2 regions of the Bradyrhizobium sp. IC4059 genome follow, and region 1 is predicted to be linked to the other one. Evidence: riboswitches for the same ligand, from Rfam matches in the RefSeq annotation. Region 1 holds a riboswitch; the other holds the start of a gene.
What was found. A riboswitch is a leader RNA that binds a small molecule or an ion and turns the genes downstream of it on or off. The one in region 1 is predicted to bind S-adenosylmethionine.

Region 1 (15,574 bases):
AACAATGGATGTATCCGATCGACAAGACCGACCTCGACGTGCTGCGCTTCGCGCACTTCCTGGCGCTGGCGGCGCTGACCGTACGCTTCCTGCCCCGCGATTGGCCGGGCTTGAAATCGCGCTGGCTACGACCATTGATTCTATGTGGTCAGCATTCGCTCGAGATCTTCTGCCTCGGCGTCTTCCTGGCCTTTGCCGGCCATTTCGTCCTCGCCGAAATCTCCGGCGGGCCGGTCATGCATGCGTTGATTAGCCTCTCCGGAATCCTGATCATGTGGGGGGTGGCCTGGGTCATTTCGTGGTACAAGCGTGTGGCTGACAAGAGCGGTGCGAAAACCAAAAACGCCGTCGGCAACGCCGATCTGGCGGGAGGGGGCTGATGAAGGCGAAGGTTCTCCTGAGCCTGGTCCTGCTATGCGGTAACCTCGCCGCGCCCACGGCGCGCGCGGGCGATGCCGCGTCTGCCGCATCCCCTATGCCTGCGGCCTGCGAACTGCCGTCCTATCTGTTGACCAGCGAAAGCCAGCTGCCCAAGGTCGCCGAGGCGATCAAGGCCGGCAAACCGCTCGACATCCTGGTGATCGGCAGCCGCTCGACCACGATTCCCTCGTCGGAGAGCAGCTCCTATCCGGCGCGCATGGAGGCGATCCTCAAGGAGAAACTGCCGCCCTCCGAGCCGGTGCACGTCTCCGTAGAAATACAGAGCAAGAAAACGGCAGAGGAGACCGCGTCCACCTTCGTTAAGCTGATGGAAGCAAAAACGCCTACTTTGGTCATCTGGCAGACCGGGACCGTGGATGCTATCCGATCCATCGATCCCGACGAATTTCGTAGCGCGGTGACCGACGGGGTTGTTGCGTTGCAAAAGGCAGGGGCGGACGTCGTCTTGATGAATTTGCAATATAGCCCGCGCACCGAGACCATGATCTCGGCGCAGCCTTTTCTCGATAATATGCGCGTCGTGGCACAGGAGCACGACATCCCGCTGTTCGATCGTTTCGCGATCATGCGGCAGTGGAATGAACAGGGCCAGTTCGACCTGTTCAACCCGTCCCGCGGGCCTGAGCTGGCGAAGCAGGTCCATGATTGCCTTGGCCGGGCGTTGGCACAGTTCGTGATCGACGCTGCTCATCTGGAGCCGGCCCAGCAGCAAAATTGAGGTCTAGCGTTAATGAGTTCTCTCCGCCCTTTTTGCCTGACGTCATGGCTAGCCGTGCCTGCAACAGCAGTGCTGTTGTTGCTGACGCCCGCCGCGCATGCGCAGACGCCGGCCGCTCAACCGGCGACCCCCGCACCCGCCCAGTCGCCTGATCCCGCGCCCGCTGCGCCGTCCCAGACCACCGTCGCCGCGAGGTCGCCCGAGCAGCGCGGCGTCACCTCGCGCGCCATCGACAAGGTGAAGGAGGTCGCGAAGTCCGCCGCCGACATCTTCAGCCGGGTGCCCTGCCTGCCGCCGAAGGGCGGCTCCAAGGCGATGGGCTCGCTGCCGCATGTCGCGAGCAAGCTGGCCGCCGGCCAGCCCGTCGTCATCGTCGCGTTCGGCTCCTCGTCGACCCAGGGGTTCGGCGCGAGCTCGCCGGAGTTCAATTACCCCAATCGTCTCGCCGCGCAGCTGCGCCGGCACTATCCGACTGCCGACATCAGCGTCATCAATGCCGGCGTCGGCGGCGAGGACGCCCCCGAGATGATGAAGCGTCTGCAGACGCAGGTGATCGACAGGCATCCGGATCTCGTGATCTGGCAGGTCGGCACCAACGCGGTGCTGCGCAATCTCGATCCTGCCGATACGGCCAAGCTGGTCGAGGACGGCATCAGCCGCATTCAGGCCGCCGGCGGCACCGACATCGTGCTGGTCGATCCGCAATATTCGCCGGCCGTCAACCAGCGCAAGGAGAGCGCCGGCAAGATGATCAAGCTGCTCGGCAACGTCGCCGAGCTCCGCAAGGTCGGCATTTTCCCGCGCTTCGAGGTGATGCGCGACTGGCACGAGAACCAGTCGATCCCGGTGGAGGGCTTCGTCATCGCCGACGGCCTGCACATGAACGATTGGGGCTATGCCTGCTTCGCCCAGCTGCTCGGCGACGACATCATCCGCTCCGTCGGCCAGATCAAGCTCGGTGTGAGCGTGCCCGCCGATGTGAGAACGTACCGGCCGATGTGAGAGGGTGCGTAGGGTGGGTTAGGCGAAGCCGTAACCCACCACTGTCTATCTCCGCAGATGCAGCAGAGGTGGATTACGCCTTCGGCTAATCCACCCTACGAGACCTCGCTTCCCTCACGCCTTCTCCAGCGCCGCGGTGAGATCCTCGATCAGGTCATCCGCGTGCTCGAGCCCCGCCGAGAAGCGGATAAATCCCTCGCTGATGCCGAGCGCGGCGCGGTCTTCCGGCTTGAGGCGCTGATGCGTCGTGGTCGCCGGATGCGTGACGAGGCTCTTGGCGTCGCCGAGATTGTTGGAGATCTTGGCGAGCTTCAATTCGTTGAGCACACGGAACGCCGCCGCCTTGCCGCCCTTCACCTCGAAGCCGACCAGCGTCGAGCCGCCGCGCATCTGCTTCTTCACCAGCGCCGCCTGCGGATGATCGGCGCGGCCGGGATAGACCAGTCGCGAGATCTTGGGATGGCTCGCCAGCACCTCGGCGACGCGCGCGGCCGTGTCGGTCTGCGCGCGCACGCGCACGCCCAGCGTCTCCAGGCCCTTGAGCAGGACCCAGGCATTGAACGGCGAAATCGACGGGCCGGTCTGGCGCATGAAATTGTGGATGTGCTCGGCGATGAAGGCTTCGGAGGACAGGATGATGCCGCCGAGACAGCGGCCCTGGCCGTCGATGTGCTTGGTCGCAGAGTAGACGACGACGTCGGCGCCGAGCGCGAGCGGGCTCTGCCAGATCGGCGTCGCGAACACGTTGTCGACGACGAGCCGCGCGCCGCCCTTGTGCGCGATCTCGGCGATCGAGGGGATGTCGAGCACGTCCAGCGTCGGGTTGGTCGGGCTCTCCAGGAAGAACGTCTTGGTGTTGGGCCTCAGCGCCCGCTGCCACTGGTCGAGATCGAGCCCATCGACCAGCGTGGCCTCGATGCCGTAGCGCGGCAACAGGTCCTGGATGACGTAGAGGCAGGAGCCGAACAGCGCACGGGAGGCGACCACGTGATCGCCGGCCTTGAGCGGCGCCAGGATCGCGGTCGTCACCGCCGCCATGCCGGTTGCCGCCGAGCGCGCGGCCTCGGCGCCTTCGAGCTCGATCATGCGGCGCTCGAACATTGCAATCGTCGGGTTGGAATAGCGCGAATAGATGAAGCCGGGATCTTCGCCCTTGAAGCGCGCCTCGCACTCCTCCGCGCTGGCGTAGACATAGCCTTGCGTCAGGAACAGCGCCTCCGAGGTCTCGCCATATTGCGAGCGCAGGGTGCCGGAATGGACCAGGCGGGTTTCGGGGCGATAAGTGGCAGACGACTTCGACATAGGACCCTCTCCGACATGACCGTCGAGGCGAAAACGGTCACAAAAAAACCGGCCTGGATATCTCCACGGGCCGGGATCACAGAGGTCCCCGGCCTGTTTAGCGACTTATTTAACGTGGCTGCAAGCCGGCCGGCTCAAATCACCACGGGATAAGTGATGCTCATATTCCGCAATGCCCTTTCCGTCAAGGCGTCCATCGGATAGCCGTAAAAGACTTGTATTTCCGGCATGTCCGGATGCACTCGACCCTTGATGAGGACCCCCGGTTGACGTTCACGGTCGCCGCCGACGCCAATGGTATCCTGCCCGACCGCATGATTGCGGCGATGGCGGAAGAAGGTCTCATCCTGCCCGCCTACGACTTCGTCGAGAGCCAGATCCAGCCGGCGAGCCTTGATCTGCGCCTCGGCGACATCGCCTATCGGGTCCGCGCCAGCTTCCTCCCCGGGCCCGGTGCCACCGTGGCAGAGCGCATCGACGAGCTGAAGCTGCACGAGTTCAGCCTCGCCGACGGCGCGGTGCTCGAGACCAACTGCGTCTACATCGTGCCGCTGCTCGAGAGCCTCGCGCTGCCGCCGGAGATCGTCGCTGCCGCCAATCCGAAGAGCTCGACCGGCCGGCTCGACGTCTTCACCCGCGTGATCGCCGACGGCACCCGTCGCTTCGACATGATCGGCGCCGGCTATCACGGCCCGCTCTATGCCGAGATCAGCCCGAAGACGTTTCCGGTGCTGGTGCGCGAGGGCTCGCGTCTCAGCCAGGTGCGCTTCCGCACCGGCGATGCCATCCTCAATGCCGACGAGCTCGATGCGCTGCACGCCAGCGAGCGTCTCGTCGACATCGACGATGCCGATCTCTCGGGCGGCGTTGCCGTCTCGGTCGATCTCTCCGGCGAGAAGGCGAGCGGCTTCGTCGGCTATCGCGCCAAGCGCCACACCGGCGTCGTCGATGTCGACCGCCGCGCCGGCTACGCGGTGGAGGATTTCTGGGAGCCGATCTCGGCGCGCCCCGACGGCAGCCTGATCCTCGACCCCGGCGAGTTCTATATCCTCGCCTCCAAGGAAGCGGTGCAGGTGCCGCCCGACTACGCCGCTGAGATGGTGCCGTTCGACCCCCTGGTCGGCGAATTCCGCGTGCACTATGCCGGCTTTTTCGATCCCGGCTTCGGCTATGCCGGCGCTGGCGGGCTGGGATCGCGCGCCGTGCTGGAGGTGCGCTCGCGCGAGGTGCCGTTCATCCTCGAGCACGGCCAGATCGTCGGCCGCCTCGTCTACGAGAAGATGCTGGCCCGCCCCGACGCGATGTACGGCCAGCGCATCGGCTCGAATTACCAGGCGCAAGGCCTGAAGCTCAGCAAGCATTTCAGGGTGTAGTGCTAACCTCACCCACCGCTGTCATTCCCCGCGGAGGCGGGGAATCCAGTACGCCGCGGCCTCTCGATTCAAGCATGACCATCTCGGAGTACTGGATCGCCCGCCTTCGCGGGCGATAACACCGAGAGCGCGTCCGGTTGCGTCACCCGATCCGCGATGACACACTCCCGCAAAACAACAAGCCGGGAGCGAACATGACTATCGCACCAGACCTCGCGCAGCACGCGCAATGGAAGCGCTGGCGCGCCGTCGCCGATCTCTATCACGCTTACTTCACCGGGCTGATCCTCACCGTCGTCACGCGCCGCGGCACGGCGGATGCCGCAGAATTCGTCTTCCGCGTGTTTCGTCGCCAGCAGCAGGAGCGTTTCCTGCCGGGGCTCAGCAAGCTCGGGATCGACCATCTGCCGCCGGCGGTCGCGGCTGCGCAATACCACTATCTCTCCAACTGGATCGGCGGCGTTCATGTCGAATACATGTACGAGAGCGACACCAAGGCTTGGATCCGCTATCCGCCGCCGCGCTGGATCTGGAAGGGCACCGCGATCTGTGGTGTGCCGGGCGAAGTCTCCCGCGCCATGCTGCGCGGCTGGCACGCCAACAATGGCGCGGCGCTCGGCGATCTCAGGCTCGGCTTCGTCTGCACCAAGCAGAGCGTCGACGGCCAGGACGGGCTCGAAGGCTATTATCATCAATACGACCATCCGCTCGAGCTCGACCAGCGCCTCGTATTCGCGCGCCACCTCGAAGCGCCTTTGTTCGATGCGAAGACGGCGCCCGCCTTGCCGGTCGCGAGCTGGCCAAGACCGCGGCTGGAAAAGGCCTATCGCAATTACGCGATGGAATATGTCCGCACCGCCGCGCCCGTGATGGTGCAGCTGTTCGGCCCGGAGGATGCCGGCTATCTGCTGCACCTCACCGGCAAGCTGATCGGCATGCAATATTTCGACGAGGTCGCCACAGCGCTGGCAATGACCCGCGGCGGCGCGCGAGAATTCGCATCGTTCCTGAACGCGCTGCTCGCCGCGCAGGATGATGCGGCCGAGATGACGCAATCGGAAGGCACGTTCGAGATCCGCCAGCAGAGCTGGAAGCTGATGGACGACGTCGCCGATTATCATCGCGCCTGCGCCAAGGTGCTGGAGGGATTGTTCGAAGGGCTCGCCGCAGGCTGCGGCCGGCACATCGGCGTGCAGATGCGCACCGCGGTAGGCGGGCGCCCACCGCTGGTGTGGACCATCGGTTAGGCGACGGCCGCAGCGGGCCTCACCTCGCCCCGCTTGCGGGGAGAGGTCGGATTGCATCGAAGATGCAATCCGGGATGAGGGGGAGTCTCCGCGAGTCCAGCTCTCGCCGTCTTCGCGAATAGAGCCCCTCACCCCGACGCTCTCGGCGCGAGCAAGGCTCGTCGCGGCCCCGTAAGAACGGGGAGAGGGAGAAGAACGAATTCCACCGCTTGAAATGCGCTGCCGCAGGGCACGCCTGCATCGGGCGCAGGCAGAATCGGAGCACGCCGTGCTAACACGCCTCAGCCGCGCCATTCGCGCGAACGACGCCATTGGCACACCAAGTGATTGCTGCGCTGCAAACGGCGCCTGCGCCCGGGAGAGGACATGCCCGACATCGCCGAAATCCCGGTCGATGAGCAAGAGCGCCCACTGCCGCCGCCTCCGCCGCCGATCAGAAGCGCCCTGACCGAGGGGCCGATTCTGCGCACGCTGCTCTCACTCGCCTGGCCGAACGCGATCGGTCTGTCGGCCGGCATTTGCGTGGTGATCGCCGAGACCTCCTATGTCGGCCGGCTCGGCGTCGAGGCGCTGGCGGCAATGGCGCTGGTGTTTCCGACGATCATTCTGACCATGACGATGTCCGGCGGCGCCATGGGCGGCGCGGTGGCTTCGGCCATTGCGCGTGCGCTCGGCGCCGGCAATCGCGAGCGCGCCGGCATATTGGCCGTGCACGCGATGCTGATCGGCATCAGCTTCGGATTCGTCTTCATGCTGGGCATGTTGATCTTCGGGCCGAGGCTGCTCGAGATGCTCGGCGGCCGCGGCGATGTGCTGACGCATGCGATCGCCTACACGCAGGTGTTCTTCGGCGGCGCCGTGCTGCCCTGGCTGCTTAACACCATGGCGGGCATCTTGCGCGGTACCGGCAACATGAAGCTGCCGTCGTTCCTGATCCTCAACTCCGCGGCCTGGCAGATCGTGCTCGGCGGCACGCTCGGTCTCGGGCTCGGGCCAGTGCCGCAGTTCGGCATGCGCGGCGTCGCCGCTGGCGCGCTGATCGCCTACACTATGAACATCGGCATCATGAGCTGGTACCTGTTCTCCGGCCGCGCGCGGATCACGCTGAAGCTGCGCGGCCTGCGCATCCAATGGGCGATGTTCTTCGACATCCTCAAGGTCGGCGCCATCGCCTGCTTCTCGCCGCTGCAATCGGTGCTGACGATCTCGATCTTCACGCACATGCTGGCGCAGTTCGGCACTGCGATCCTCGCCGGCTACGGCGTCGGCGCGCGGCTCGAATTCCTGCTGACCTCGATCGCATTCTCGTTCGGCATCGCCTGCGTGCCGATGGTCGGGATGGCGATCGGCGCCGGCCGCATCGCGCGGGCCCGGCGCATCGCCTGGACCGCCAGCGTTGCTGCTTTCGTGGCGGTCGGCGTGCCGGCGTGCCTCGTTGCGATCTTCCCCGATCTCTGGGTCAACATGTTCACCGACAGTGTGGCGGTGCGCGCGGCGAGCCATCAATATCTTTCGACCGTCGGGCCGTTCTACGCCTTCTTCGGCCTGGCAACGACGATGTATTTCTCCTCGCAAGGCGCGGCCAAGGTGATCGGGCCCGTGCTGGCGCAGACCGCGCGGCTGATCTACATCGCCGGAATCGGCTGGTGGCTGTCGAGGCACGGCGCCAGCGCGCAGAGCTTCTTCTGGCTCGCCGCGAGCTCGATGGTCGTGCTCGGCCTCCTGTCGTGCTCCAGCGTCGTGCTGACACGCTGGGGACCGCGCGAGACGCCTGCGATCAAGCCGGCGCTTTCGGCTGCCGATTAACGGTGCTTGTGGCGGCGATGGCCGCCGCCGGTATTGGCGAGCCGCATCAATTGCGGGATCATCGCCATCATGTCGCTGCCGCCGCTGCCGCCGAGCATGCCCATGATGTCGCCGCCGCCCATGCTGCCGATCCCGACCGGCATGGTGCCGCCGCCCATCGGCGCGTAACCGCCGTAGCTCGGTGCACCGAATCCGCCGCCGCCCATCATGCCGCCGAGCCCGCCGCCGCCGTTCTCCATCATGCGGCTCATCATCGGACCCATGGTCTGCATCAGCATGGCGAAGCGGCGCTTGCCCATCTTCGCCTTCATCATCTCCAGCATCGGCGCCATCTGGGTCATCATGTCCTCGCCGCCGGTACCGCCGCCGCCGAGGAATTGCGCCTTTGCCGGCACGCTCGAGATCGAAAACAGCAGCAGCACCGCGGCCGCCTGGCAGATCACCTTGTCCGCACCTCTCATGGCATGCTCCTCGCGTGCGTGGCGCCGCCGGGAGAGCGGAGCCGACCGGACGCACGAGGGGCATGGTTACGGCCGGCGAGGACGGGCTTCTGTGAGAAAACTCACAGTGAAGGATCAGGCCGCCGCCGGCGGAAACGCCTTGTGCATGGCGGCCACCGCCTCCTTGGTTTGCCCCTGGACGTAAGGCGCGAGCTCGTTCGGCAGCATGTCGATGATCCAGACGAGGCGGCAGCTCGTCGCGCCCTCGGCAATGACCTGCACCGAGGCGCTGTAATGCCTCAGCCGCTCGTTGCTGATGGCATAGACGAGGCGCCGCCGCGCATCGTCGCAATCGACCAGCACCTCGCGCGCGACCGAGCCGTTGGCGAAGGTGACGATACGCGCATCGCCGTCGAGCGTGCACGCTGTAACGAAGCCCGGCACCAGCCGCCGATGCAACGCGCCGAAATCACGCACCGCGTCCCAGACGTCGCGCGCGGAGGCGGGGAGGGAGATGTCGTTGTGGATGGAGGCCATGATCTCTCCTGGAATGCGTAGGGTGGGCAAAGGCGCGCTCTTCGCGCGCCGTGCCCACCATTCATCGGGCGTTGTCGCGAGCAATTGGTGGGCACGCTACGCTTTGCCCACCCTACGCGATCTCGCAATGACGGAGCGAGTGGCTAGCGCTCACACACAAACCGCCTCGACATTGTTGCCATCAGGGTCGATCAGGAACGCGGCGTAGTAGGTCGGGCTGTAATCCCTGCGCGGGCCGGCGCCGCCATTGTCGCGGCCGCCGCTCTTCAGCCCTTCGCTATGGAACGCCTTGACCGCGTCGTGATCCTTGGCGCGAAACGCGATATGCGCACCATCTGCCTTGCGGCCCTTGTTCAGGTGCAGCCACAGCGCCGGCTCGCCCTTCGGCCCGAAACCGGCATAACCGTCGCCGCTCGAGCACAGGACAAAACCGAGCGGCGCCAGCACCGCGCTGTAGAAGCGCGTGGCGGCGTCGAGGTCGGCAACGCGCAATCCGATGTGGTCGTACATGTTCGCCTCCATTGCGAAGAAGCGTGCCGCGAAGGGCACGCGCTGGAGACGACCCTAGTCAGTTGAGGGCAAGCTGCTCTTGGAGAATCTTGCGCTCCCCCTTCGACGCCTGCCGGAACTTGGTCGGCGACACGCCGGCGGCGCGATGGAAGGTGCGGACGAAATTGGAGAGATCGCCGAAGCCGACGTCATAGGCGATGTCGGTGACGGCGATGTCCTCGTCAGCGAGCAGCCGTGCCGCGTGGCGCAGCCGGGAGCGCACCAGATATTGATGCGGGGTGACACCGAGCACGGCCGAGAACAGCCGCAGGAAATGAAACGGGCTTAATCTCGCCTGCTTGGCTGCCTGCTCGAGGTCGAGCTCGGCATGCGAGTTGTCGTCGATCCACAGCGCCGCCTCCACGGCGCGGCGGCGGTCGCGTGCGGTGGGGGTGGCCGGCTTGCGCGCTTTGCCCGAGACGGCGTCGACAAAACGGCCGGCCAGGATCTGGCCGATCTCGTCGAGGCCGAGATCGCTGTTGCCATCTGCTGCCGTCTGGGCCAGCTCGCCCAGCACCATCAGCTCGGGCAGCGGCGGCGTCGCGCCGATCTGCCAGACCTCGCGCGGCCCTCCGAGGGTGTCGACCAGCTCCTCGCTGAAGAAGAAGCCGAGGCAGACGTCGCCGGACACGTGCTCATGCGTGCAGGTGTATTCCTCGCCGGGGGCGCCGATCAGCATCGAGCCCGCCACCAGCTCGAAGAAGCCGGCGCGGCAATGGCAGCCGAAGCTGCCGGAGCGCACATAGGCGATGGAATGGCCGGTGCGGCATTCCGCAAACGGCGTGTCGTCCGGTCCCGCATCGCAGCGAAACTCGGAAGCCGTGATCGAGGGCGTCGTCAGCAACGTGGTGGCGTGCATCCCGCGTATTTAGGTAGGCGCGCGGGGCGGAGCAACCGGCAGCAGCACCTCGAACAGCGTCTTGCTGGCGATGGGATGGGCCCCTTCCAGCGCCAGCAGCCGCCGCTTGGAGATCACGCCGCCATAGGGCGAGAGCCGGTCGGCGTAATTGCCAGCCTCCAGCACCCGGTGGCAGGGCACGATCAGCATGAAGGGATTTTTCGCAATCGCCTGCGCCACGGAATAGGACGCGCCGGAGGCGCCCAGCGCCCGGGCGACCTCGTGATAGGTGCGTGTCTCTCCGCGCGGAATGCTGCAGGTGTACTCGTAGACGCGCCGGTCGAAGCCGGGCACCCCGCCGGCGTCCAGGCTGACCTCGGAGAAGTCGGGATCGTGACCTTGCAGCAGGCCCGTGATGCCCTCGATCGCAAGCTCGGCGTTCTCGGACGGGCGCTGCTCTCGCGCCTCGGGATGGACCTGGAAAATCCGGCGGCGGGTGTCGATCTCCCGCGCCTCCGGCAATTGCACGGCGACCACGCCGGTGCCGCTCCAGATGATGCCGCAACGGCCGATGGCCGTATCGAATATCGCGTAAGCCCGCCCCACCATGCACACGCCCCACTCAGTGCACGTTTCTCCCCGGAGCAGCGATCATAACACCGCCACAATCCGGCGCACCTGGAATCTTATCAGGACGTTAACAAGCGCCCGGCCGGCCGCGCCAAACCGCTTGGCGGCAGGCGCCGTCTCGGCTAATCAGGAGGGCGCGGCTTGCGCATCCGCGGGCGTAGTTCAATGGTAGAACGGCAGCTTCCCAAGCTGCATACGAGGGTTCGATTCCCTTCGCCCGCTCCAAGCTCCTGAAAAGATAGCATCGGCCGTATCCTATCCAGCAGTCGGAGCTAGGCGAACTGCAACTGGCCTCAAGGTGTTGGTCCATGTGGGCATCCGTCAAAAAGATTCTGGCGAAATCCAATCTCCTGAATCAGGCCCTGGGCGACGTCGTGTTTGAAACGCCTGAAATCAAAGGCGGATATCCACGCTCTTTCCTTCAATGGCGAGTCAAGAAGAGCGTTGAGGGTGACCAATATTTCGTCGCTCTCAGAATGCGCCCCGACGCCTATGCAGGCCCGGAAGGGGAGCCGGTCAACTATATGAACTTCGACATCGAAGCCGCGCAGCGCCTACGGTCCGATCTCGACCTTTGTATTCGCGAGTATCACCGGCTGGTGGGCGATGCCTCCGCGCAGGGGCGAGCAAGGGGCGAATGACGCCGCGCTCGCGAACAGGATCAAGATTCTAATATATTGGTCTTGGAGACCCCGCATTGGCCACTCGTTGGCTTAAACTCCCTCATGCTTTGGCGGGGTGCGGTCCTCCTGTCGGGCCATATTCGGATGAAACCCATGGACCAGCAGAAACTCGATCGCGCCATCGGTCGGCGGCTGAAGACGCTGCGGACGCAGGCGGGCATGACGTTGAACGAGCTTGCAGGCCGCTCCGGCGTCAGCCGGGCCATGATCGGGCGGGTGGAGCGGGCGCAGAGCAGTGCGACGGCGGCGCTGCTCAACAAGCTCTGCGCGGCGCTCGACGTCACGCTCAGCGATGTCGTCGCGCTCGCCGAGAAGCCGCCGGAGCGCCTGGTGCGGCTGGCGGACCAGCCGCTCTGGCGCGACCCCGACAGCGGCTATCGCCGGCGGCACGCCTCGCCGCCGGATGCGGCCAGCGGCATCGAGATCATCGTGGTCGACCTTCCCGCCGGCGCGCGCGTCTCCTACAGCCCCTGGGGCCGCAACGCCTTCACCCAGCAGCTCCTGATGCTGGAGGGCGCCATCGCTGTGCATATCGACGCCAAGGCGGTGCGGCTGCGCGAGGGCGATTGTCTGGATTTCGACGTGATGCGCGCGGTGATCTTCGAGAACGAAACCAAGCAGGACGCGCGCTACGTCATCATCGTCAGGCGCGGCGCGTCCTACGGCAAGATGTGAGGGCAAAGCGTGGAGACGAGCACGATGCAGATCCGGACCGGCGACACCTCTGATGCGCGCGTCGTCGCGCTGCTCGATCATCACGTCACGGCCGCGCGGGCGCAGACGGCGCCGGGCAGCGCCCATGCGCTCGATCTCGCGGGCCTGCGTGCGCCAGAGGTCGCGTTCTGGACCGGCTGGGACGGCGAGACGCTGGTCGCCACCGGCGCGTTGAAGACGCTTTCGACTGGCCACGGCGAGGTCAAGTCGATGCACACGCTGCAGACCGCGCGCCGGCGCGGCTATGGCGGCCAGATGCTGCGCCACATCATCGCGGAAGCCCGCGGGCGCGGCATGACGCGGCTCAGCCTCGAGACCGGCTCGTGGGACTATTTCAAGCCGGCACACGCACTCTATCTGGCGCACGGTTTCGTCGCATGCGGCCCGTTCGAAGGTTATGTCGATGATCCCAACAGCCTGTTCCTGACGCTGGAGCTGTCGGCGCCAGGCCGTCGATAGCTCAAGAGCGCGTCTCCTCGATCTTGTCGAGCACGCGCTCGGGGGCGATGTCCCGGGCCGCCTCCTGCAGGTCGCGCTCCGCGTCCGGCTTGACGTCGAGCCGCTCGGCGACCTGAGTGAGCAGGCGGGCCACCTTGGTCAGCTCGTGCTCGGCGAGCAGGCTGATCTGGAGATCGAGATCGGCGCGCTTGTCGGCCGCCGCGGTCATGCGGTTCTGCGAGATCAGCACGAAGGTGGAGAGGAAGATCGCCTCCACCGAGGCGATCATCGCCAGCATGACGAAGCTCTCGTCACAGGCCGGAATTCCCGGAATCCAATGCAGGTTGGCGATGATCCAGAACCCGAACAAGGCGAGGTGCAGGTAGACGAAGATCATGCTGCCGGTGAAGGCCGTGATCGCGTCCGCGACCTTGTCCTGGCCGCGTGCCGCCTGCTGCTCGCGGCGCCGCCGCGCCACCAGCGCCTGGATGTTGCGCTCGAGCGTCGGGCTCAGCCCCTCGCCGGAATCATGGGTGATGTCGTTATGCACGCCCCGGCAACGGCCCGCCGGCGAAGCCGTTCCTGGAAGGGGAAGCAAAAAGACCGATCCCCTCATCAAATGAGTTGCGTACCTCAAAACACCTCTGCTAGCCTTCAGCCATGGCCGAGACCCTCGCCCCGACTGTGCTGACGCTGAAGGACATCGCCCGCGAGGCCGGTGTCAGCCTCGCCACGGTCGATCGCGTGCTGCACAACCGGCCGGGGGTCCGCCCGGATACGGTCCGGCGCGTCAAGGACGCCATCGCGCGCAATTCGTTCCAGCCGCATGTGGCGGCCGCCGAGCTCGCGCGCGGCCGGGCCCGACGCTTCGCCTTCGTGATGCCGTCGGGCTCGAACCCGTTCATGCAGCAGATCGAGGCCTATCTCGGCGAGATGGCGGGCTGGCTGTCGGCCCGCCGCCTCAATGTCGAGATGATCGCAACCGACGTGTTCGAGCCCGCCGCGCTCGCGGCCTCGCTCGAGGCGCTGTCCGGCGACTATGACGGCGTCGCCGTGGTGGCGCTGGACCATCCGAGCGTCCGCGCCGCCATCAATGACCTCGTCGATGCCGGCGCCAAGGTCGTGACGCTGGTCTCGGATGTGCCGTCCTCGCGCCGCCACCATTATGTCGGCATCGACAACATCGCCGCGGGCCGCACCGCCGGCGCGCTGGTCGGGCGCCTGGTCGGCCAGAGGTCCGGCAAGGTCGCGATCATCGCGGGCTCGCAGGGCCTGCGCGACCATGCCGAGCGCATCTTCGGCTTCAACCAGGTGATGGCGACGGAATTCCCCGATCTCAGCGTGCTGCCGGTGCTGGAAGGGCGCGATGAAGATGATCGTTCGGAGCAGCTGCTGGCGCGGCTGCTCGGCAAGCATGGCGACATCGTCGGTCTCTACAACGTCGGCGCCGGCACGCAGGGCGTCGCCAAAGCGCTGAACAGCAAGGCGTTGAACGACAAGGCCTCTGGCGCGGCCGGGCGTGACAAGCAGGTGGTGTTCGTCGGACACGACGTCACCGCGCTGACGCGCCGCTTGCTACTGCAGGGCGTGATGGATGCCGCGATCTCGCAGAACCCCGGACATGAAGCGCGCGCGGCCGTCCGCGTGCTGCTCGCGCTCGCCCGCGGCGAGCCGATCTTGAGTGAACAGGAGAAGATCCGGATCGACATCGTGATGCGGGACAATCTGCCCTAGCGGCAGGTGAACTTGGAAACGGGACCGCCAGCGGGGAAAAGCGACGCAAGATCGCTCTCCCGCGGCAGGCGAAAGGGAGGACGATTTGTATCTCGGGATCGACATCGGCACGTCCGGTGTGAAAGCGGTGCTCGTGAGCGAAGCCGGCGCGGTTGTCGCGACGGCGGCGCGCGAGCTTGCGCTGTCGCACCCGGCGCCGCTGTGGTCCGAGCAGGATCCCGACGCCTGGGTCGATGCGGCCGTCGGCGCCGTCGACGATCTCGCCGCGCGCCATCCGCGCGAGGTTGCGCAGGTGCGCGGCATCGGGCTGTCGGGTCAGATGCACGGTGCGACGCTGCTTGGCGAGGACGGCCGGCCGCTGCGTCCGGCCATCCTCTGGAACGACGGCCGCTCGCAGGCCGAATGCGCCGCGCTGGAGCGGCGCTGTCCCTCGCTGCACGCGATTGCCGGCAATCTCGCGATGCCGGGCTTCACCGCGCCGAAGCTACTCTGGGTGGCACGGCACGAGCCGAAGATCTTCGACCGCGTGGCAAAGGTGCTGCTGCCGAAAGCCTATGTCCGCTATCGCCTCACCGGCGAGATGGTCGAGGACATGTCGGACGCGTCAGGCACGCTGTGGCTCGACGTCGGCCTGCGGCGCTGGTCCGCGCTGCTGCTGCATGCCACCGGGCTCGATCTGCACCACATGCCGCGCCTCGTCGAGGGCAGTGCGGTGAGCGCGGTGCTCGCGCCTGAATACGCGCAGCGCTGGGGCATGGCGAAAAATGTCGTGGTCGCGGGCGGCGCCGGCGACAATGCGGCCAGCGCGATCGGGCTCGGCGCCATCGCGCCGGGCGATGCCTTCCTGTCGCTGGGAACGTCGGGTGTCCTGTTCCGCGTCACCGATCGCTTCGCCCCCGCGCCGGCTTCGGCGGTGCATGCCTTCTGCCACGCGCTGCCCGGCCTCTGGCACCAGATGGGCGTGATGCTGTCGGCCGCAGCTTCGCTCGCCTGGCTGGCCGGCGTGATGGAGACGCCGGCCGCAGCGCTCCTGGCGCCGCTCGGCGAGCGCGTCGATGCACCTGGCACGGTCCAGTTCCTGCCTTATCTCGACGGCGAGCGCACGCCGCACAACGATGCCGC
Region 2 (15,574 bases), 170 kb from region 1:
CACGCCAACGGCTACGAGACTGCCTACGGCCACATGTCGGCCTTCGCCAAGGGCATGGAGCCCGGCAAGAAGGTGCGGCAGGGCCAGGTGATCGGCTTCGTCGGCTCCTCCGGCCTGTCGACCGGCCCGCACGTCCATTACGAGATCCTGGTCAACGGCCGCTTCGTCGACCCGATGCGCGTGAAGCTGCCGCGTGGCCGTTCGCTGGAGGGCCCGATGCTGGCAAGCTTCGAGAAGGAGCGCGACCGGCTCGACGGCATGATGAGCGGCCGCGGCGGCGCCATCGCCCGGATGTCGGACGCCACCGGCGGGCCGCTGCAGGTCACCAACCGGTAAGCCGACAACCGGCCGAGAAGGCCGGTATTTTCAAACAGGATTTCAAGCAAGTACGCTGCGCAGCGAGGCCGCTTCGCGGCGTCACAACGTCAAGTTTCGTTTGCCAAAGCCGCAGGACGGGCGAATACTTTCCAAAAAATGGGAGGTCACGCCATGAGAAACAGGCTCGCCTGCGCAGCCCTGATTGCTGCGCTGTTCTCCACAACGAGCGCATCGGCCGACGGCTGGGAGGTCACGAGACTCGTGCCGGGCTCGGCATTCCACGGCGTGCACGGGCTCGGTGTCGACAAGGCCGGCCATTTGTTTGCCGGCAGCGTCGCGGGCGCTGCGCTCTACGAGGTCGACATTGCCGGCGGCAGCGCCAAGGTTGCAATCCCGGCACCGGTGGGGATGGCCGACGACATTGCATTCGCGCCCGACGGCACCATGGCCTGGACCGGCTTCCTCGCCGGCGATCTCTATGCGCGCAAGGGCGACGGACCGATCAAGAAGCTCGCGTCCGGGCTGCCCGGCATCAACTCGCTCGCCTTCCGCAAGGACGGCAGGCTCTACGCCACCACCGTTTTCCTCGGCGATGCGCTCTACGAGATCGACGTCGAGGGCGTCAAACCGCCCCGCCAGATCATGGAGAAGATGGGCGGCCTCAACGGCTTCGAGTTCGGTCCCGACGACAAGCTCTATGGTCCGCTCTGGTTCAAGGGCCAGGTCGCAAGGGTCGACGTCGACAAGGCCGAGCTGAGTGTCGTCACCGACGGCTTCAAGATCCCGGCCGCCGTGAACTTCGATTCCAAGGGCAATCTCGTCGTGATCGACACCGCGCTCGGCCAGCTCGTCCGGGTCGATCCCAAATCGGGCGCCAAGACCATGGTCGCGCAGCTGAAGCCGTCGCTGGACAATCTCGCCATCGACGACAAGGACCGCATCTATGTCTCCAACATGGCCGACAACGGCATCCAGGAGGTCGATCCCGCGACTGGTCATGCCAAGCAGATCATCATCGGCAAGCTCGCTTTGCCCGGCGGCATCGGCGTCACCTCGGAGAACGGCAAGGACACGATCCACGTCGCCGACCTGTTCGCCTATCGCACGGTGGACGGCGTGACCGGCGAGGTCATCGAAAAGGCGCGCATGCACGCCGCTGGCACGACGCTCGAATATCCGATGAGCGCGACGGCGAAGGGCAACGACGTGGTCCTGTCGAGCTGGTTCACCGGCACCGTGCAGGTGATCGACGGCAAGACCGGCGCGACGCGCGACATGCTGCACGACTTCAAGGCGCCGCATGACGCGGTCGTGCTCGCGGACGGCAGCATCCTGGTAGCCGAGCTCGGCACCAAGTCGCTGGTCAAGGTGAGCGGCGAGCACGGCAAGGATCGCACCACGCTGATCGGCGCGCTCGAGGGTCCGATGGGTCTCGTCCGCGGGGCCGGCGACGAGGTTTACGTCACCGAGGCTTTTGCTGGCATCATCTCCAAAATCAACAGCACCGGCGAAAAGACCGTGATCGCCAAGGATCTGAAGATGCCAGAAGGCATCGCGCGCACCGGCGACGGTAAGCTGATCGTCGCCGAAGTCGGCGCCAAGCGGCTGATCGAGATCGTGCCGGAATCCGGCAAGGTCACCGAGATCGCAGCCAATCTCCCGATCGGCCTGACCGGCGCCCCCGGCGGCTTGCCGACGCATATCCCCACCGGCGTCGCAGTCGGCGCGACGGGCGCGATCTACGTCAGCTCGGATGTCGAGAATGCGATCTACAAGGTGGTGAAGAAATAGCAGTGGCGTGCACGGGGCTCGACCCCGGGAACCGGCGCGCCGGTTCGCCGTTTAGACGCTGACCGGAAGCCAGCAGGAGGATCGCCCATGACGCGCCTCTCACGCGACGATGTCGTCAAAGCCGTGGACCGCGCCGACGATGTCACCATTGCCCAGATTATCGGAACTGGCGCGACCGCCGAGGAGCTTGCCGAGGCCCAGGCCTGGCTCGCCAACGACGAGCCGATGATCAACGATTTGCGCCCGCTGGCGCAGGGCCGGGTGCGCGAGCTGGTGGATATTTTGTCGGAGCTGGAGGAGGAGGAGGAGGACGGCGTCGAGCCGCGCTCCGCCCTGGCGGCCGGCAACTAAATTTGGCGAGACAGCAAAACAAGACGCCCCGGAGAGGTGACCTCCGGGGCGGATTTCATTTCAGATCCTCACCCTCCGGCTGGTTCACGAGATACTCGGACCGAGGTTCGAGGCCATGATGATCAGCATGTCGCGGAATCGCCGGTACAGCCCTGCCCTCGGTCAGCGGGCCGTCGCCGAGTACCTGCAACAGAACGTTGCAGACTCTAGCCCGCACGCACCCGTGCGAACAATTCCGACGGCATCATACCGAACATGTCGCGGAAGGCCGTGCTGAAATGCGCGGAGCTGGAAAAGCCCGCGTCATGCGCGGCCTCGGTCAGCGATTGGCCTTGTGCGACCGCCCGCGCGGCAGCGCCGATCCGGGACCAGATCCGGTAGCGGCGGAGCGGCACACCCGTGACGTCCTTGAAAAGATGCAGGAAGCGCGAGGACGAAAGTCCGGCCCTGCGGCCGAGTTCAGCAAGGGTGTGCGAACCGCTGGGCTGCTCGCGCATCCGCTCGATGGCGGCGGCAATTCTTGCATCTGGCTGCGGACTTGATCCGATCCCAAGCATATCGCGGGCTGCTTGCTGCGCGTCCTCAGATGCGAGGCGTCGCTCCGCGATGGCGCCGAACAGCGCGACGACCGACCTCTCGTCGATCATGTCGAACGCGGCCCTCGATCCGACCTCCTTCATTCGTGAGCGAAGCGCCTCGATATCGCGGCCGAGGGGATCGACATAGAGGAAGGCCATCCGTCCAGCATCGGTGCGGAGATGGTGCAGACTGTTGGGCATGATCAGCACGCTGCGGGTCTGGCGATAAGACGGTGAGCGCGCCCTCGGATCGTTAGCTACGCCTATCGCCCCGTCGAGCGCGACGGCCAGCACGCCGGTGGCATTGCGGTGGGGCGTCAGCCCGAAGGCTGGACCGAGATAGAGCACCCGCGCGTCCCAATCGAGCATCCGCGCCCTCTTTGGTCCGCCGCTGGGCGGCGTGCTGATAGCCAGTTCCTGAAAGCCGGAAGGCGAGGTCATGCCTCATCATAGCGCACCGGCACAGCGCTGCCGATGACCCGGGAGATCATATCGATGGACAGAGTTCTGGTAGACGACGCCGCACAAATCGCCGCGATCCGCGCCGCCATCACGCGCTACGCGACCGCCTGGCAGGCCGGTGACCGCGCCGCGATCGCCGCCTGCTACCACGATGAATTCATGCTGAACTATGCCGGCCATAATCCGCTCGCCGGCACTCACCGCGGCAAGGCGGCCGCGCTTGCCACTCTGGCCGAGGTCGCACGCCGCTCCAACCGAAAACTGCTCGCCATCGATGACGTGATGGCCGGGCCGCGGCGCGGCGCCATTCTCGCACGGGAATCATTCAGCCGGGACGGTCGCACGGCTGAACTGGAACGGTTGCTGGTCTATGCCGTGCGTGAAGGCCTGCTGAGCGAATGCTGGGTCTACGACCGCGATCAGGCAGTGGTGGACGCGTTCTTAGCGGATTGAAAACGCCCTCCGCGAGTTTGGCGCGGAGGGCGTGTATTTCATCAGTTCAGCTTCCGCTTTGCCAACGGCGCCTCGAACTGGGTGATCTCGGCGGTCTGCGGCGCCTTGCCGTTGAAGGTCAGCACGTTGCCTTCGGACGAGATCGCGACATTGTCGCCGTCCCTGACGTCGCCGGCGAGGATCATCTCGGCGAGCGGGTCCTGGAGGTAGCGCTGGATCACCCGCTTCAAGGGCCGTGCGCCGTAGGCGGGATCCCAGCCCTTGGCAGCCAGCCAGTCGCGGCCGGCGGCATCGAGGCTCAGCACGATCTTGCGATCGGTCAGGAGCTTCTGCAGCCGCGCGAACTGGATCTCGACGATCCGGCCCATCTCGCTCCGCTGCAGGCGGTGGAACAGGATGATCTCGTCGACGCGGTTGAGGAATTCGGGGCGGAAGTGCGCCCGCACCATTCCCATCACCTGCTCGCGCACGGCCGAGGTGTCCTCGCCCTCCGGCTGGTTCACCAGATATTCCGAACCAAGGTTCGAGGTCATGATGATCAGCGTGTTGCGGAAGTCGACGGTGCGGCCCTGGCCGTCGGTCAGGCGGCCGTCGTCGAGCACCTGCAGCAGCACGTTGAAGACATCAGGATGCGCCTTCTCGATCTCGTCGAACAGCACCACCTGGTAGGGTCGGCGCCGCACCGCCTCGGTGAGCGCGCCGCCCTCGTCATAGCCGACATAGCCCGGAGGCGCGCCGATCAGCCGCGAGACCGAGTGCTTCTCCATGTATTCGGACATGTCGAGGCGGACCATCGCGGTCTCGTCGTTGAACAGGTACTCCGCGAGAGCCTTGGTCAGCTCGGTCTTGCCGACGCCGGTCGGCCCTAAGAACATGAACGAGCCGGTGGGGCGGTTCGGGTCCTGCAAGCCGGCACGCGAGCGGCGCACGGCGGTTGCGACCGCACGCACGGCCTCGGCCTGGCCGACGACGCGCTTGCCGAGCTGCTCCTCCATCTTCAGGAGCTTCTCCTTCTCGCCTTCCAGCATCTTGTCGACGGGCACGCCGGTCCAGCGCGAGACCACCTGCGCGATGTGGTTGGCGGTAACAGCCTCCTCCATCATCTCGCCCGAGTTCTCCTTGGCTTCGATATCGGCAAGCTGCTTCTCGAGCTGCGGGATCCGTCCATAGGCCAGCTCGCCGGCCTTCTGGAATTCGCCGCGCCGCTGCGCATTGGCGAGCTCGACACGCAAGCCGTCGAGCTCGGCCTTCAGCTTCTGGGCGTCGGAGAGCTTGTTCTTCTCCGCGCTCCAGCGCGCCGTCAGCGCCGCCGACTTCTCCTCGAGCTCGGCCAGGTCCTTCTCCAGGGTCTGGAGCCGCGACTTGGAGCCGACATCGCTTTCCTTCTTCAGCGCCTCCTGCTCGATCTTGAGCCGGATGATCTCGCGGTCGAGCGAATCCAGCTCTTCCGGCTTGGAATCGACCTGCATCTTTAGCCGCGCCGCGGCCTCGTCCATGAGGTCGATCGCCTTGTCGGGCAGGAAGCGGTCGGTGATGTAGCGGTTGGACAGCGTCGTCGCCGCAACAAGCGCGGAATCGGTGATCCGCACGCCGTGATGCTGCTCATACTTGTCCTTCAAGCCGCGCAGGATCGAGATGGTGTCCTCGACCGAGGGCTCGCTGACGAAGATCGGCTGGAATCGCCGCGCCAGCGCGGCGTCCTTCTCGACATGCTTCTGGTACTCGTCGAGCGTGGTCGCGCCAATGCAGTGCAGCTCGCCGCGCGCGAGCGCCGGCTTGAGCAGGTTGGAGGCGTCCATCGCGCCGTCGCCCTTGCCGGCGCCGATCAGCGTGTGCATCTCGTCGATGAACAGGATGAATGTGCCCTCGCTGCCGGTCACTTCCTGCAGCACGGCCTTCAGCCGCTCCTCGAACTCGCCGCGGTATTTCGCGCCTGCGATCAGTGCGCCGAGGTCGAGCGAGAGCAGCTTCTTGTCCTTGAGGCTCTCCGGCACGTCGCCGTTGACGATGCGCAGCGCGAGGCCTTCGGCGATGGCGGTCTTGCCGACGCCGGGCTCGCCGATCAGGACGGGGTTGTTCTTGGTCCTGCGCGAGAGCACTTGAATCGTGCGGCGGATCTCCTCGTCGCGGCCGATGACCGGATCGAGCTTGCCGTCGCGCGCAGCCTGGGTGAGGTCGCGGGCATACTTCTTCAGGGCATCATAAGCGTTCTCAGCGGTCGCGCTGTCGGCCGTGCGGCCCTTGCGCAGCGCCTCGATCGCCGCGTTGAGGTTTTGCGGCGTGACGCCGCCTTTGCTCAGGATGGTGCCGGCCTCGCTGGTCTTCTCCAGCGTGAGCCCGAGCAAAAGCCGTTCGACCGTGACGAAGCTGTCGCCGGCCTTCTCGCCGGCCTTTTCGGCCGCATCGAAAGTGCGGGCCAGCTCGGGCGCGAGATAGATCTGCCCGGCACCGCCGCCGGAGACCTTCGGCACCTTGTTGAGGGCGTCCTCGGTCGCCTTCAGGATTGCGCGGGAATTGCCGCCAGCGCGGTCGATCAGACCGGCGGCGAGCCCCTCATTGTCGTCCAAGAGGACCTTCAGCACATGCAGGGTTGAGAACTGCTGGTGCCCCTCGCGCATGGCGAGCGACTGCGCGGACTGGATGAAGCCCCTGGAGCGTTCGGTATACTTCTCGATATTCATCTTTTCTGTCCCTCGGCCTGCCCTCGGGGCCCTCTAAGGCACCCCAAACGGCATCTTCATTGGGTTTCCAATTACCGCATTGACGTTTCTCAACCGGTAACGGTCGTCTTTTGCCGGCGTTGCCGCCGGCCTCGGCCAGATGTGGGAAGCAGGTTGCGGATGCGAAAGAGGCTACTTCACCATTTCGTGCGCGGACGGGCGGGCTTGGCGGTGGCGGGCCGAATCCCTTAAGTAGCGGCATGACAGCCAGCCATACCGCCGAGATCACCGGCCTCTACCGCTACCCGATCAAGGGCCTGACGCCGGAGCGCCTGTCGCACGTTCCTTTGCGGGTCGGCCAGACCCTGCCGGCCGACCGCCGCTACGCCATCGAGAACGGCCCGAGCGGGTTCGACCCCGAGGCGCCCGAATGGAAGCCGAAAATCCAGTTCCTGATGCTGGCGCGCAATGAGCGGCTGGCCGAGCTCGACAGCCGGTTCGACGACGAAACCAACGTGCTGACCATCCGCAAGGACGGCCAGATCGTCGCCAGCGGCGATCTCGAGACCGCCGCCGGGCGCGCCGCCATCGAGGCCTATTTCACGGAGAACTTTCAGCCCGAGTTGAAGGGCCCGCCCAAAATCCTCTCCGGCCGCGACCACAGCTTCTCCGACGTTGCCCGCAAGGTCGTCTCCATCATCAATCTCGACAGCGTCCGCGCCATCGAGACCATGCTCGGCGGCGTCGCCGTGCATCCGCTGCGCTTCCGCGCCAATCTCTACGTGAAAGGCTGGCCGGCCTGGTCGGAGCTCGACCTCGTCGGCCAGACGCTCGCGATCGGGCAGGCCAGACTGAAGGTGATCAAGCGCATCGTCCGCTGCCCGGCCACCAATGTCGACCCCGAGACCGCCAAGCGCGATCTCGAAATCCCGCCCACGCTCTCGCGCCATCTCGGCCATATGGACTGCGGCATCTATGCCGAGGTGATCGCCGACGGTGACGTCGGCGTCGGCGATGTGGTGGCGGTGGAAGAGCCGAAGCTGCTGTGAGCTAACTCCGCTGCCGTAGGGTGGGCAAAGGCGCTCTTGCGCCGTGCCCACCATCTCGTCGAGCGGAGGGCACGCTTCGCTTTGCCCACCCTACGAGACCGTCGCTACAGCTCCACCGTCAGTTCGGCATCACATACGCATAGATCTTGCCGCGCGAGACCGGGGCTTCGCGGACGCGGTTGCCGTTGTTGCCGGAGATCATGATCGGATTACCCTGCGCGTCGATGCCGGTGATGATGCCGACATGACCGCCGCGGCGGCCGCGCGACATCACGGCGATGGCACCGACCTGCGGTCCGGAGATGCGCGTGCCGTAGCGCGCGAACGAGCTCGCCATGTCGGAGCCGGTGCCCCGATGGCCGGTATGCTCCAGCACCATGTTCATGAAGCGCGCGCACCACAGGCGGCCGCGCCCGGTCGGATTGCCGCCGATATGGCGGCGAGCCTCGGAGACGAGACCCGATCCTCCGCTGAAGCCTCCATTCATGCCGGCACCGCTGGCATTGGCATTCGGATCATAGCTCGCCTGGGTGTCGGCGAAGCCGCTTGCCTGCAATTGCGCCGCGCTGCGCTCGAAGCGCGAACTGCGGGCATGATGGCGATAGTGACGGTGGTGATGATGTCTGGCGTGATGCACGTAACCGTGCCGCTCTGCGCTATGACGATGATACGGCCGTGCCGAGGCCGGAGAAACGAACACGGCGAACGCCGCGAAGAACAGCGCCAGCGCGACAACACAACGCGACAGGCGAGACGCAAACAACTCGAACATTCTTCATCCTTCTTGACACCCCCACTTCCCGCCGGCCCGTGCAATGGCCGACATCCGTTTGGCCGTTAAGCCGCCCGATGTGGCGAGAAAAAGACGCAACGCCCGCGAATGGCTGCAATGATTTTGTGTTCGTGCTCGGCGCTGCTGCCGCATTGCCGACAACAGAATTAACTGCGATCCTCGAACACGGCTTGAAACAGAGGGAAACGGTTAATGCCCCACGCCACGACCAGGGACGGCGTCCGCATCTATTTCGAGGAGGCGGGCCAGGGAACGCCGATACTTTTTCTGCACGAGTTCGCGGCCGACTACACCAATTGGGAGCCGCAGATGCGCTACTTCTCGCGTGGCCATCGCTGCATCACCTATTCGGCGCGCGGCTACACGCCGTCGGACGTGCCTGACGGCGAGGTCTACACCTACACGCATTTCTACACCGATGCGCTTGCGGTGCTCGATCATCTCGGCATCGAGCGCGCGCATCTCGTCGGTCTTTCGATGGGCGCCTATTCCTCGTTGCAGATCGGGTTGAACGCGCCGCAGCGCGCACTGTCGATGACGCTGGCCGGCGTCGGCTCCGGCTCGGAGCTCGAGAACCTGGAGACCTGGCGCACGCAGTGCCGCGCCAATGCCGAGCAGTTCGAGACGCTGGGATCGGTGGAGGTCGCGAAAGTCACGCGCGAGGCGCCGAGCCGGATTCCGTTCCTGGTGAAGGATCCACGCGGGCATGCCGATTTCTACGCCGCACTGGCGCGGCACGATGCCAAGGGATCGGCGCGCACCATGCGCGGATTCCAGGGCGGCCGTCCCTCGATCTACACGATGACGGACGCGATCAGAGGCGCGGCAACACCCGCGCTGATCATCTGCGGCGACGAGGACGAGCCCTGCGTGGGCGCCAGCCTGTTCCTGAAGAAGCACCTGCCCGCGGCGGGGCTCGCGATGTTTCCGAAGTCCGGCCACGTGCTGAACCTGGAGGAGCCCGCGCTGTTCAACGAGAGTGTCGAGCGGTTCGTGACGCTGGTGGAAGCAGGACGTTGGCCGGTGCGGGACCCGCGGTCGCTGGTTTCCCACTAGCTGTCATTCCGGGATGCGCCGAAGGCGCAGGCCCGGAATCCATCGGGCTGCAGGCGCTGTTGGACGATGGATTCCGGGCTCGATGCTTCGCATCGCCCCGGAATGACGGAGAGAAACTACTTCCCCCCGCCGCGGCTCAGCAAGAACACCGCCTGCTCGCCGAACATGTTCCACACCCACCAGGGCAGGTTCAGCGGCACCGGGCGGCCGTAGAGATCGAGCGCGACCGAGCGCTCCATCTTGACGTTGATCTCGTCGCAGAGCTGCACGAAATCCTTGATGGTGCAGAAATGGATGTTGGCGGTGTCGTACCAGGTCGCCGGCAGATTCTCCGTGCGCGGCATGTGGCCGCCGATCAGGAGCTGGAGCCGCATCTTCCAGAAGCCGAAATTCGGGAACGAGACGATGGCGCGGCGGCCGATGCGCAGCAGGTTCTCCAGCACGACCTTCGGCTGCCGCGTCGCCTGCAGCGTCTGCGACAGGATCACGTAGTCGAAGGCATCGTCGGGATAATTGACGAGATCGGTGTCGGCATCGCCCTGCACCACCGCGAGCCCCTTGGCGACGCAGCGGTTGACGCCTTCGCGCGACAATTCGATGCCGCGGCCGTCGATGCCGCGGGTCTCCAGCAGCTGAAGCAGATCGCCGTCGCCGCAGCCGACGTCGAGCACTTTCGAGCCCGGCTTGACCATCTCGGCGACCAGCCGATGATCGGCGCGATAATCACCCGATGGCCTGGCGGCAACGCCGTCCAGCGGCAACACTTCCTGCACGGACATCGCTAACGGTCCTCGAGGTTGAGTCCGCGGGCCTTGCCTGCCGATTGCAGGAAGGCCCGGGAGATGTCGAAGAATTCGGGCACGTCGAGCAGGAAGGCGTCGTGGCCGCGATCGGTCTCGATCTCGGCGAATGACACGCGCGCGCTCGAAGCGTTCAGCGCGTGCACCAGCGCGCGCGATTCCGAGGTCGGAAACAGCCAGTCGCTGGTGAAGGAGACCACGCAGAAGCGGGTCTTGATGTCGGCGAAGGCCTTGGCCAGCACGCCGCCATGGTCGGCGGCGATGTCGAAATAGTCCATCGCCCGCGTCAGGTAGAGATAGGAATTGGCGTCGAAGCGCTCGACGAAGGACGAGCCCTGGTAACGCAGATAGGATTCGACCTGGAAATCGGCGTCGAACGAGAAGGTCGGCAGCTCGCGGTCCTGCATGCGCCGGCCGAACTTGCGGTGCAGCGCCGCGTCCGAGAGATAGGTGATGTGCGCCGCCATCCGCGCCACCGCGAGCCCGCGATGCGGATGGATGCCGCGGTCGGCATAACCGCCACCGTGCCAGTCGGGGTCGGCCATCACGGCCTGGCGGCCGAGCTCGTGGAAGGCGATGTTCTGCGCCGAGTGCCGCGTCGCGCAGGCGATCGCCAGCGCGGAGTACACGCGCTCCGGATAGGCGGCGGTCCATTGCAGCACCTGCATGCCGCCCATCGAGCCGCCGACGACCGCAAACAGCGTGTCGATGCCGAGCCGGTCGATCAGCATCGCCTGCGCGCGCACCATGTCCGGAATGGTGATGACGGGGAAGTCCAGGCCCCAGACCTTGCCGGTGGCGGGATTGATCGACGCCGGCCCGGTCGAGCCCATACAGCCGCCGATCACGTTGGAGCAGATGATGAAGTAGTGCTTGGGATCGATGGGTCGGCCGGGACCGACCAGCGTCTCCCACCAGCCCGGCTTGCCGGTGACGGGATGTACGTTGGCGACATGCTGGTCGCCGGTCAACGCATGACAGATCAGCACGGCGTTGGAGCGATCGGCATTGAGCTCGCCATAGGTCTGGTAGGCGATCTGGAACGGGGTGAGATCGACGCCGCAATCGAGCCGCAGCGGCTGCTCGGTGCCGAAATGCGCAACCAGCGAGCTTGGATGATCCACCTCGTGCGATCGCTCATCGGCGCTGATCGCAGGACTCGGTATCGACTTGACGCTACCCATCTCGGACATCGACCTCGTTTGCGACTGGCTGCTCGACCGCGCCGCTGACATCAGGCCATGAAAAACCCGGCCTGAACGATAGGTTCGGCCGGGATCGGAAGCGTCCCCGGCCTGTTTAGCGAGTTTTTTAACGTGGCTGCAAGCCGGCCGGCTCAAATGACCACGGAACGGGCAAAAGCTACCGTCTTGGGCGGTTTTCGTCAAGTCGCGGCCCGGATCGGCCCAATTCGCCTCTGCCGCGACGCCCGCAAAGCACGTCATTTCTCTTTGCTTTCGCCGCCCCGACTGCCTAATCAGGATATCCCCCACCGGAACGATCGACGACCAGACATGTCCCAACGTCCGCCCGCGCCACCATCGCTTCAGGAACTGCGCAAGGAGATCGACGCGATCGACGAGGGCATGCATCGCCTCCTCATGCAGCGCGGCGAGATCATCGATCGCCTGATCCAGGTGAAGCAGACCCAGGAGGTCGGCTCGGCGTTCCGTCCCGCGCGCGAGGCTGCCATGATGCGCGAGATCGTGCAGCGTCATCGCGGCATCCTGCCGCTCGACACGGTCGAGAGCATCTGGCGCGTCATCATCTCGACCTTCACTTACGTACAGGCGCCGTTCTCCGTGCATGCCGACATCTCGGCCAGCGAGGCGGCGATGCGCGATTCCGTGCGCTTCAATTTCGGCTTCACCGTGCCTTACGTCGCGCATTTCAGCGCACAGGCCGCGGTCGAGGCGGTAGCGAAATCCAAGGGTGATCTGGCAATGGTCTCGGCGACCTCGAGCCGCACGCCATGGTGGCTGGAGCTGGAAGCGGACGGCGCGCCGAAGATCATCGCGCGGATGCCCTTCATCGAGCGTGCCGACCATCCGGCCGCCTTGCCGGTGTTCGCGATCTCGCGCGTCGCCGACAGCGCCCTGGTGACGGAGGTCGAGACCTTCAGCGTGCGCGTCTCGGGATGGAACGCCGAGGTCGCCCGCGCGCTGTCGCCGCTCGCCGAGATCGTGGCCGTGCCTGATACCGCCTTCGACGGCGCGGCGCTCTTGGTCTCGGTCACCGGCGCGACCAGCATCGACAAGATCAGGGCTGCCCTGATCGAGGCGGGGGCCTCGGTGCGCTCTGTGGCCCTCGTCGGCAGCCACGCAACGCGCTATACGGTGCCCCCGACCGGGCCGAAATCGTAAAATCGCGAGCAGCCCAGCCTATCCGGAGTCCAAGATGTCCCGCCCCGTGCCGAATCCCGGCATTCTCGATATTGCGCCCTACACGCCCGGCAAGAGCCCGGTGCCGGAGCCGGGCCGCAAGGTGTTCAAGCTCTCCGCCAACGAGACGCCGTTCGGCCCCTCGCCCAAGGCGATCGAAGCCTTCAAGCGCGTGGCGGATCATCTGGAAGACTATCCGGAAGGCACCTCGCGCGTGCTGCGCGAGGCGATCGGCCGCTCGTTCGGGCTCGATCCCAACCGCATCATCTGCGGCGCCGGCTCGGACGAGATCCTCAATCTGCTCGCGCACACCTATCTCAGCCAGGGCGACGAGGCGATCTCCACCGCGCACGGCTTCCTGGTCTACCCGATCGCGACCATGGGGAACGGGGCCAATAACGTGGTCGCGCCCGAAACCAACTTCACTGCCGACGTCGACGCCATTCTCAAAGCCGTGACGCCGAAGACGAAGCTGGTCTGGCTCGCCAACCCCAACAACCCGACCGGCACCTATCTTCCATTCGACGAGGTCAAGCGGCTGCGCGCCGGCCTGCCCTCGCACGTGCTGCTGGTGCTGGACGCCGCCTATTGCGATTACGTCTCGCGCAACGACTATGAGATGGGGATCGAGCTTGTCGCCACCACCGAGAACACGGTGGTGACGCACACCTTCTCCAAGATCCACGGTCTTGCCGCGCTGCGCATCGGCTGGATGTTCGGGCCCGAGCACGTCATCGACGCGGTCAATCGCATCCGCGGTCCCTTCAACGTGTCGACGCCGGCGATGTATGCCGCGGTCGCCGCGATCGAGGATACCGCGCATCAGGCGATGTCGAAGCAGTTCACCGAGACCTGGCGCAACTGGCTCACCGAGGAGATCGGCAAGCTCGGGCTGAAGGTGACGCCGAGCGTCGCCAATTTCGTGCTGATCCACTTCCCGACCGATAAGGGCAGGACCGCCGATGACGCCGATGCCTTCCTGACCAGGCGGGGGCTCGTGCTGCGCGGCTTGAAGAACTACGGCCTGCCGCATGCGCTGCGCATGACCATCGGCACTGAGGAGGCCAACCGCCTCGTCGTCGAAGGCTTGCGCGACTTCATGGGCGGCAAATGAGCGCGCAGGCGCACTTCCAGCGCGTGGCGCTGATCGGCTTCGGCCTGATCGGCGGCTCGATCGCCCGCGCTGCGAAGCTCCAGGGACTGGCCGGTGAAATCGTCACCACCGCGCGCTCGGAGAAGACACGCGCGCGTGTCGCCGAGCTCGGCATCGTCGATCAGGTGGTGGCGACCAATGCGGAGGCCGTGAGGGATGCCGATCTCGTCATCCTCTGCATTCCCGTCGGCGCCTGCGGACCCGTAGCGCAGGAGATCGCGCCGCATCTCAAGCCGGGTGCGATCGTCTCCGACGTCGGCTCGGTCAAGGGCGCTGTGGTCCGCGACATGGCCCCGCATCTGCCGGGCGGCATTCATTTCGTGCCGGCGCATCCGGTGGCAGGCACCGAGCATTCCGGCCCGGATTCGGGCTTCGCCGAGCTCTTCATCAACCGCTGGTGCATCCTGACCCCGCCTGATGGCAGCGACGCAGCGGCGACGGAGCACCTGCGCGCGTTCTGGGCGGCGATGGGCGCCAAGGTCGAGGTGATGACGCCGGATCATCACGACCTCGTGCTCGCCATCACCAGCCACCTGCCGCATCTGATCGCCTACACCATCGTCGGCACCGCCGACGAATTGGCGCAGGTGACGGAATCCGAGGTGATCAAATTCTCCGCCGGCGGTTTTCGCGATTTCACCCGCATCGCGGCGTCCGATCCGACGATGTGGCGCGACGTCTTCCTCGCCAACAAGGAGGCCGTGCTGGAGATGCTCGGCACCTTCACCGAGGATCTGGCAAAGCTCACCCGCGCGATCCGCCGCGGCGACGGGGAGGCGCTGTTCGACCACTTCACCCGCACCCGCGCCATCCGCCGCGGCATCGTCGAGATCGGCCAGGATTCCGCAGCGCCCGATTTCGGACGGCCGCATGCGGCGCTGAAGAAGCCGTGAGCCTGTAGCCCGGACAAAGCTGCGTAGCCCGGATGGAGCACAAGCGTAATCCGGGACAGTGCCAGCTGTGATCAAGAACCCCGGATTGCGCTGCGCTCCATCCGGGCTACGGGAGCCAACTAATACAGCGGCGGGATCTGACCGACCTTGACCGGGCCGAGCAGCACGGCACCGTCGACGAATTTCAGCGGGAAGCTCCGCGCTTTCTTGCCTTCCAGCGTGCTCTCGGTACCGATCGAATTGATGCCGGCGGCAACGCCGGCATTGGCGTTCTGCTTGATGACCTTGCCGAGGCCCGGCACGGCGCGGTCGAGCGCGCCGAACAGATTGTTGAGGTCCTGCGACTTCACGCCCGGCGCAACGCGGTCCAGCGTGGCCTGCGGCACGCCCTCCTCCAGCATCTTCTCGATGCCGAGCGCCGGGATCACGCGCTCGAGGCCGGTCACCGTCATCTGCAATTCGCCGTCGAGCCGGCCGTTGGGCGACAGGCCGAGCGTGCCGGCCGCGACCGCGATCATCTCGCCCTGCTGAATGCGCGACTGCACGATCTCGATGTGACCGCCGGCAGCCTGGATCTCGCGGAAGCGCTGCGGCCACGGTTTGGGCGTGAGGTCGGAGAGGCCGGTGATCTTGGCGCGGGTGTCCGCCTCGAACGGCTCGGCGAGCAGCGGATGCACGCCCTGGATGCTGCCCTGCGCGACATGGAGCACGGTCTCGATCACCGGATGATCGGCCGGCGAGCCATCGGCAAGGCGCCCGTGCAGCTCGACCTGCTTGGCGCGCGCAAGCGGCACCTGCACGCTGCCATCGAGACGGTTGAGGCTGGGGTCGTCGAA

Region 2: another riboswitch for S-adenosylmethionine. It lies ahead of I6F12_RS25615 (homoserine O-acetyltransferase); the one in region 1 lies ahead of I6F12_RS26485 (O-succinylhomoserine sulfhydrylase).

The regions. Positions count from the first base shown of each region.
Region 1 is NZ_JADYVH010000009.1:171,173-186,746, reverse strand. Features, by position in the region: gene I6F12_RS26500 (OpgC domain-containing protein) at 1-380, shown strand, start outside; gene I6F12_RS26495 (lipolytic enzyme) at 380-1,159, shown strand; gene I6F12_RS26490 (SGNH/GDSL hydrolase family protein) at 1,172-2,161, shown strand; gene I6F12_RS26485 (O-succinylhomoserine sulfhydrylase) at 2,276-3,463, opposite strand; SAM riboswitch at 3,540-3,619, opposite strand; gene I6F12_RS26480 (2'-deoxycytidine 5'-triphosphate deaminase) at 3,730-4,836, shown strand; gene I6F12_RS26475 (hypothetical protein) at 5,031-6,083, shown strand; gene I6F12_RS26470 (MATE family efflux transporter) at 6,450-7,889, shown strand; gene I6F12_RS26465 (hypothetical protein) at 7,886-8,350, opposite strand; gene I6F12_RS26460 (SRPBCC family protein) at 8,465-8,866, opposite strand; gene I6F12_RS26455 (VOC family protein) at 9,017-9,376, opposite strand; gene I6F12_RS26450 (helix-turn-helix domain-containing protein) at 9,435-10,274, opposite strand; gene I6F12_RS26445 (methylated-DNA--[protein]-cysteine S-methyltransferase) at 10,284-10,862, opposite strand; tRNA gene I6F12_RS26440 (tRNA-Gly) at 11,035-11,108, shown strand; gene I6F12_RS26435 (hypothetical protein) at 11,192-11,524, shown strand; gene I6F12_RS26430 (XRE family transcriptional regulator) at 11,660-12,241, shown strand; gene I6F12_RS26425 (GNAT family N-acetyltransferase) at 12,266-12,739, shown strand; gene I6F12_RS26420 (DUF1003 domain-containing protein) at 12,741-13,268, opposite strand; gene I6F12_RS26415 (LacI family DNA-binding transcriptional regulator) at 13,379-14,452, shown strand; gene xylB (xylulokinase) at 14,538-15,574, shown strand, end outside.
Region 2 is NZ_JADYVH010000009.1:2,138-17,711, forward strand. Features, by position in the region: gene I6F12_RS25565 (M23 family metallopeptidase) at 1-336, shown strand, start outside; gene I6F12_RS25570 (hypothetical protein) at 490-2,109, shown strand; gene I6F12_RS25575 (hypothetical protein) at 2,197-2,460, shown strand; gene I6F12_RS25580 (AraC family transcriptional regulator) at 2,667-3,407, opposite strand; gene I6F12_RS25585 (nuclear transport factor 2 family protein) at 3,534-3,953, shown strand; gene clpB (ATP-dependent chaperone ClpB) at 3,995-6,634, opposite strand; gene I6F12_RS25595 (MOSC domain-containing protein) at 6,874-7,662, shown strand; gene I6F12_RS25600 (TIGR02594 family protein) at 7,781-8,434, opposite strand; gene I6F12_RS25605 (alpha/beta hydrolase) at 8,648-9,511, shown strand; gene metW (methionine biosynthesis protein MetW) at 9,628-10,290, opposite strand; gene I6F12_RS25615 (homoserine O-acetyltransferase) at 10,293-11,495, opposite strand; SAM riboswitch at 11,590-11,669, opposite strand; gene I6F12_RS25620 (chorismate mutase) at 11,826-12,674, shown strand; gene hisC (histidinol-phosphate transaminase) at 12,709-13,806, shown strand; gene I6F12_RS25630 (prephenate/arogenate dehydrogenase family protein) at 13,803-14,738, shown strand; gene I6F12_RS25635 (DUF2125 domain-containing protein) at 14,858-15,574, opposite strand, start outside.